One region of the Limnohabitans curvus genome, then DNA from elsewhere that is predicted to be linked to it. Evidence: predicted binding sites of a transcription regulator. Region 1 holds the regulator's gene; the other holds the start of a gene.
The links. Region 1 encodes HrcA, which represses chaperone genes, less so after heat shock. Its sites were predicted from a motif close to TTAGCACTCNNNNNNNNNGAGTGCTAA; they were not measured.
Positions count from the first base shown of each region.

Region 2: the regulator HrcA is predicted to act here: its motif matches at 1,977-2,003, upstream of groES (co-chaperone GroES).

Region 1 covers NZ_NESP01000001.1:665,448-668,864, reverse strand. The annotation lists gene recN (DNA repair protein RecN) at 1-437, opposite strand, end outside; gene B9Z44_RS03265 (NAD kinase) at 434-1,330, opposite strand; gene hrcA (heat-inducible transcriptional repressor HrcA) at 1,370-2,371, shown strand; gene B9Z44_RS03255 (DMT family transporter) at 2,377-3,318, opposite strand; tRNA gene B9Z44_RS03250 (tRNA-Ile) at 3,366-3,417, shown strand, end outside.
Region 2 covers NZ_NESP01000001.1:1,755,952-1,759,368, reverse strand. The annotation lists gene B9Z44_RS08850 (porin family protein) at 1-355, opposite strand, end outside; gene B9Z44_RS08845 (hypothetical protein) at 623-1,006, shown strand; gene B9Z44_RS08840 (DUF2145 domain-containing protein) at 1,049-1,831, opposite strand; gene groES (co-chaperone GroES) at 2,087-2,374, shown strand; gene groL (chaperonin GroEL) at 2,464-3,417, shown strand, end outside.

The DNA of each region.
Region 1 (3,417 bases):
CCGCGTACTGCCTCGGGGCGGGTCAGGCTTTGCCACGCGTGTTGACCGTGGATGTCCAGAACCATGTCTCCCAAAGCGCGCAGCTGGGTGGCGGTGGCGGGACTGCCGTTGATCCATGCCCGGCTTTTGCCTTGCGCGTCAATGGTGCGTTTGAGCAGCAGGGGGTCAGTGGCAGTGATGTCAGCAAAACCTTCGTCGTCTAGCCATTGCAAGATGTCGGATCTGGTGTCGAACTCAGCGCAAATCTCGGCACGGGCGGCACCTTCGCGCACCACGCTGCTTTCAGCACGTGCGCCCAGCACCAGTTGCAAGGCGTCAATCAAAATCGATTTGCCAGCACCGGTCTCGCCGGTGAGCGCAGAAAAACCGCTCGACAAGTCGAGATCCAGCTCGCGCACGATCACAAAATCGCGCAAAACGATGTGCTGCAGACTCATGCCACACCCTCGTTCCAGTGCAGTTTTTGACGCAAGGTGTCGTAATAGCTCCAGCCGCGTGGGTGCAAAAAGGTGGCGTGGTAGTTGGAGCGCTTCACCGTGATGCGGTCGCCAATCAGCAGTGATGCGAGTGACTGCATGTCAAAGTTAGCACTGGCGTCACGGCCAGCCACCAGGTCAATCGTCACCTCGCCGGTGTCGGACAGCACGATGGGGCGGTTGGACAGTGTGTGCGGTGCAATCGGTGCCATGACCCAGGCCGGCAAGGACGGGTGCAGCAGCGGGCCGCCGACGGATAGAGAGTAAGCGGTAGAGCCTGTGGGCGTTGCAATGATGACGCCGTCAGCGCGCTGGTTCGCCACAAACCGGCCATCAATGGCGACGCGTACTTCCAGCATGCCGCTGGTGGCGCCACGGTTGACCACCACGTCGTTCAGGGCCAAGGCATTGAACACGCAATGGCCATCGCGCCATACCTTGGCGCGCATCAATGCGCGGCGGTCTTCCTCATAGCCGCCGCCCAGCATGGCGGTCAGTGTGTTTTTGACTTCATTCAAAGGAATGTCAGTGATGAAGCCCAAGCGACCTTGGTTGATACCAATGAGCGGTACGTTGTGTGGTGCCAGTTGGCGGGCGTAGCCCAGCATGGTGCCGTCGCCACCCAGCACAATGGCCAAGTCGCAAGATGTGCCAATTTCTTCGATGCCCATCACCGTGTAGCCACTCAGGCCCGAGCCGGCTGCTGTGTCATGCTCTAGGATGACTTCACAGCCCAGCGTGTGCAAGAACTGCGCAATTTCCTCTAGGGTTTTGCGGGAAGATGGGTTAGCGCTTGAACCCGAGTTCAAGTGGTATTTCCCAAGCAAGGCAATCTGACGAAACTTCGATTTCATAGGCAAATTACATCACTAAAATTCGACAACAGGATGACCATGCTAGACGATCGCGCCAAGTTATTGCTCAAAGCGCTGGTAGAGCGCTACATCGCTGACGGGCAACCCGTCGGATCGCGCACGTTGTCTCGCGCCACGGGCATCGAGTTGTCGCCCGCGACCATCCGCAATGTGATGTCGGATTTGGAGGAGTTGGGCCTCATTGCCAGCCCCCACACCTCAGCAGGGCGCATTCCCACGGCGCTGGGCTATCGCCTGTTTGTGGACACCATGCTCACCGCTGAGCGCAGCCACATGCAAACCCCGACGTTGGCCCCAGATCAGCCGCAAAAAGTGATCGCCAATGCCGCACATCTGCTGTCTGATTTGTCGCATTTTGTGGGGGTGGTGATTGCGCCGCGCCGCAGCTCGGTGTTTCGCCACATTGAGTTTTTACGTCTGTCGGACCGGCGTTTGTTGGTCATCATCGTGTCGCCCGAGGGCGATGTGCAGAACCGCGTGCTGTTCACCGAAACCGACTACTCGGCCTCGCAGTTGGTGGAAGCATCTAACTATTTGAACCACCATTTCGCGGGCATGGCGATTGAGCAGGTGCGCGAAAAACTCTTGGCCGAGGTGGAATCACTGCGGGGCGAAATTGCCACCTTGATGCAAGCCGCGGTGCAGGTAAGCACCGAGGCCTTGACCCAAGCGCAAGACAATGTGGTGGTCAGTGGCGAACGTAATTTGCTGTCGGTGAGTGACTTTTCCAGCGACATGGGCAACCTGCGCCGTGCTTTTGATTTGTTTGAACAAAAAGCACAGCTGGTGCGTTTGCTCGATAGCTCCGCTCAGGCCGAAGGTGTCCGTATTTACATCGGCGGCGAAAGCAAAATCGTGCCGATGGAAGAGCTGTCGGTGGTGAGCGCTCCCTACGAGGTAGACGGCCTCGTGGTGGGTACGCTGGGCGTCATAGGCCCCACGCGCATGGCTTACGACCGGATGATTCAAATTGTGGACATCACGTCCAAGTTGGTGAGCAACGCCCTCAGCCACAAATAGGGCGTTTAAGTTTTTGGCAAACGTACGCCAAACAAAATACCGCAAGTCACCAGGGCAAGACCTGCAATCAAGTTGAGGCTCATCGGTTCATTCAAAAACACCACCGCCCCCAGTGCTGACAAGCCCGGCACCAGCGCCGTGATCATGGTGGAGCGCACGGGGCCATAGTGACGAATCATCACGTTAAAGGTGATGCCTGAAATCACGACAGAACCTACGCCTTGGAATATGGCTTGAAACAACATCTCAGAAACAGGGGCTGTGTCTAAGTGTGTAGGCACCCAGCCTGCGTAAGCGGCCAAACCATAAACCGGCACAAAGCCCACGCAAGAAAAAGCCGTGATGGCGATGGTGGCGCGCACGGGCTCTAGCGCATGGCGGCGTACCAGCACGCTGTAGCAAGCCCAGCAAAAGGCTGCCGACATAAACATCACATCACCTTTCCAAACCTCGCCGCCATCCAATGCTTTGAGCAAACTTGTACCGCCCACCAACATATCGCCCAACACAATGCAAGCCAAGCCCATGGCGCGTGCGCGGGTGATGTGATCGTGTAGCACCACGAGGGCCAAGAGTGATGTCCACAGTGGCAAGCTGCCAGGCATCAGTACAGAAGCGTGTGCTGCAGGCGCAAAGAAAAAACCAGAATAAACCAACATTGCATAAAGCATGCTGCCGAAAAGCCCAGCCAAGACCGTGATGCGCAAGGGCAGTGGTGACAAACCCATCAGCGAACCCACGCGGTCACCCGAATGGCGCTGCGAACGCATCAGCCACCAGCCCCAAGGGAGCAGCACGCATCCCGCGCCGATGATGCGCAGAAAACCAATGTCGAGGGGAAGCAGGTGATGCGCAGCAGAGGCGCGCGCCACGACGATGAACGATGACCAAATCAACACCGTCACCACCGCTGCGGTGAGCCCGAGAGCTCTAGGAGAGAGTTTCATTTGAAGAATGATAGTTTGCATAGCCCCTACAATCTGTCGCTTCGGTTGGGGCGTTAGCTCAGTTGGTTAGAGCAGAGGACTCATAATCCTTTGGTCCAC
Region 2 (3,417 bases), 1.1 Mb from region 1:
TGGAGCTTGTGTAACCGACACGTGCAAAGACCTCAGTATCTTTCGCAACTGCGAATTTTGGCTTCAGGTACAAACCGTAGCCTGAGACTGCGATATCAACATTTGTGTTGTCAACCGTCTGGCTGTCTTTAGATACGGTAAAGGCATAAACACCCTCAACAGCCAAGTTGTCATTGATGTTTTTCCCCAAAGTCAAACGCGCCGCCAATGGCGTAACGCCCAAGCCTTCACCAGAAATCTTCATCGGCGCCAAGCCACCTTCAACATAAAAATCTTTTGCTGCAGACTGGGCACTAGCCACACCGGCCGTAGCCACCAAGACGAGAGAAGCCAACACGCGGCTGATCGTTTTCATAAATATCCTTCAATTTCAATATTTGGCAATGCGCCAGAGTTCAAAAAAACTGCCTGTTAAGAACAAACAGGTAAATTAAATATTAATTATTTAGATTTACAAATACGATTGTAAAACTTATTTGTAACCATTTTGTTAACAAATGATAGGTATACATCCATGGCCTGACATGCCAAACGGGCATTGTTCCAAGGGGCTTGCAAGAATTAGGGGTTAACCCTATACTTCGCCCTTACTTCAGTCTGACAAAGACATTTAAGGATTTCCATGACCACGTTCGTCAACATCAGCTACACCACCAGCCACCCCGGCGTCACCCGCTTTGAGCGCGCCTACGCATCAGCTAAAAACGTTGTTCAACGTCTCCAGCAAGAAAGCACTTACGCCGCGGTGTTGTTGATGTTTGGCGCCTTGAGCCTCATCGCTTCGATCTATGACATCGTTGACGCGTCGCAAGAAGGCCAAGAGCTGGGCGCTTGGGTCGTGCTGTGGGCCGCCATCTTGATGTGTTTGGTGGTCTTCGGTAAATACTGCAAACGCCAAGTTGTGGCTTGGCTCAAAGCCGACCGCGAAGCCCGCATGTGGGACAGCGCCTTGACCGATTACCGCGTCATGGCTGACCTTCGCTGCGCGCAAAGTCGCAGCGAATAAAAAAAGCGCCCCTCGGGGCGCTTTTTCAATTGGGCGGATGCATCAGTCCGAATAGACCTTTTTGACCGCAGCGCCCGTGTCGTGCGTTTGTAGGTAGTCGGCAAGGCGCTCGAAAGTAGCGGTCACGGGCAGACCGCGGTGGTCCGACAGCGACACCTCCGCATCCAACATGGCCCCCAGCATGAGCTTGAATGGGTTCACATGCACAGGCTGCGCGACGAAATGGGCTTTTTCGTACGCTTTGATCGCCTGAATGTCACTGGTTTGGTAGATCGCCGCATTCAGCACATCCAACACAAACTCCGTGCAGTTTTGTCGCCCCAGGGTGTAGGGGTTGGCAATGACCGAATAGTCGCGCTGATGCAACTGCTGGTAAGTCGGCGAGGCAATCACCTTGAGTAATTTGTCTTGCAACACGGGCGAAGGAATGATCAAGCCAGACTCCAGCGTGACCACGCCTTTGAAAAACTCAACAGGTACATCTTGCACGAGGGCACTCACATCGGGGTGGTCGTCGAGCTGGTACAAGTTTTGGATGACATAGCCCACCGACTTCTCACCACGGACGGCAAACGCCACATGCGTGAAGTGCATGCCTTCTGGCAGCTCAGAAGCCAGTCGCCCCATTCTGGCAATGATGGCGACGCGCGCCCCCGTGTCAGCCAGCGTGCGCTCAACCTTTTGCGCAAACGCGCGAATTTGCTCTGGGTTGAAGTGCGCGACCTGGGACGGCGCTGAACTGCTGACGCTGAACCCTTGTGCCATGGCAGACACAGACAACAGCAATGCGCAGCAAATCGAAAGGGTGATGCGTGTGAATTTCATCCATGACCTCGTCGCAAGAGCATATCGGGCCTAGCGTACAAAGCAACAAATTCAACACGGTTAACTACAAATGCTTCATCGACAACTCAAAACAGCGCGTCTTATGCGCGGCTGACCTCTTGAAATTCATCAAGATGGCCTAAAATTAGCACTCAATGGCGGGGAGTGCTAACAGCGCCCCGCCAGTGGCTTTATCGGCGTCCAGACAGTCTGGGCGCTTTGCTTTCAAACCCTTAGTTCCTATTTGGAGATGCAATGAAACTTCGTCCTCTCGGCGACCGCGTGATCGTTAAACGTATCGAAAGCGAAACAAAAACCGCCTCTGGCATCGTGATTCCTGATTCAGCTGCTGAAAAGCCTGATCAAGGTGAAGTTTTGGCCGTTGGCCCAGGCAAAACCAACGACAAAGGCGAGACCAAAGCGTTGACCGTGAAAGTCGGCGACCGCGTGTTGTTCGGCAAATACAGCGGCCAAACCGTCAAAGTGGCTGGTGACGAACTGTTGGTCATGAAAGAAGAAGACCTGTTCGCTGTCGTCGAATAAGTGGAATAACTTGCGGGACAGACCGAACAACGCGCGAAGCGCCTGTTCGCTCTGTCCTCAACTGATTAATTGAATTTAGGAGTTTAAAAATGGCAGCAAAAGACGTAATTTTCGGCGGCGAAGCCCGCGCACGCATGGTTGAAGGCGTGAACATTTTGGCCAACGCGGTCAAAGTGACTTTGGGCCCTAAAGGCCGCAACGTGGTGTTGGAGCGCTCGTTCGGCGCCCCTACCGTGACCAAAGACGGCGTGTCTGTGGCCAAGGAAATCGAACTCAAAGACAAGCTGCAAAACATGGGCGCGCAGATGGTCAAGGAAGTCGCTTCCAAGACGTCTGACAACGCTGGCGACGGCACCACAACTGCTACCGTGTTGGCTCAAGCCATCGTGCGCGAAGGCATGAAGTACGTGGCCGCAGGCATGAACCCCATGGACCTGAAGCGCGGCATCGACAAGGCTGTTGCAGCTTTGATCGAAGAGTTGAAGAAAGCCACCAAGGCCACCACAACGACCAAAGAAATCGCCCAAGTCGGCTCGATCTCTGCCAACAGCGACCACAGCATCGGCGACATCATCGCTAAAGCCATGGACAAAGTGGGCAAAGAAGGCGTGATCACTGTCGAAGACGGCAAGTCTTTGGACAACGAACTCGACATCGTTGAAGGCATGCAATTCGACCGCGGCTACCTGTCGCCTTACTTCATCAACAACCCCGAAAAGCAAGCCGCTTTGCTGGACAACCCCTTCGTGTTGTTGTTCGACAAAAAGATCAGCAACATCCGCGATCTGCTGCCCACACTGGAAGCCGTTGCCAAAGCTGGCCGTCCTTTGCTGATCATTGCCGAAGAAGTCGAAGGCGAAGCCTTGGCCACTTTGGTGGTGAACACCATCCGTGGCATCTTGAAGGTGGTGGCCGTGAAAGCCCCTGGCTTTGGTGACCGTCGCAAAGCCATGTTGGAAGACATCGCCATCTTGACCGGCGGCAAAGTGATCGCTGAAGAAGTTGGCCTGACCCTCGAAAAAGTGACTTTGGCTGACCTCGGC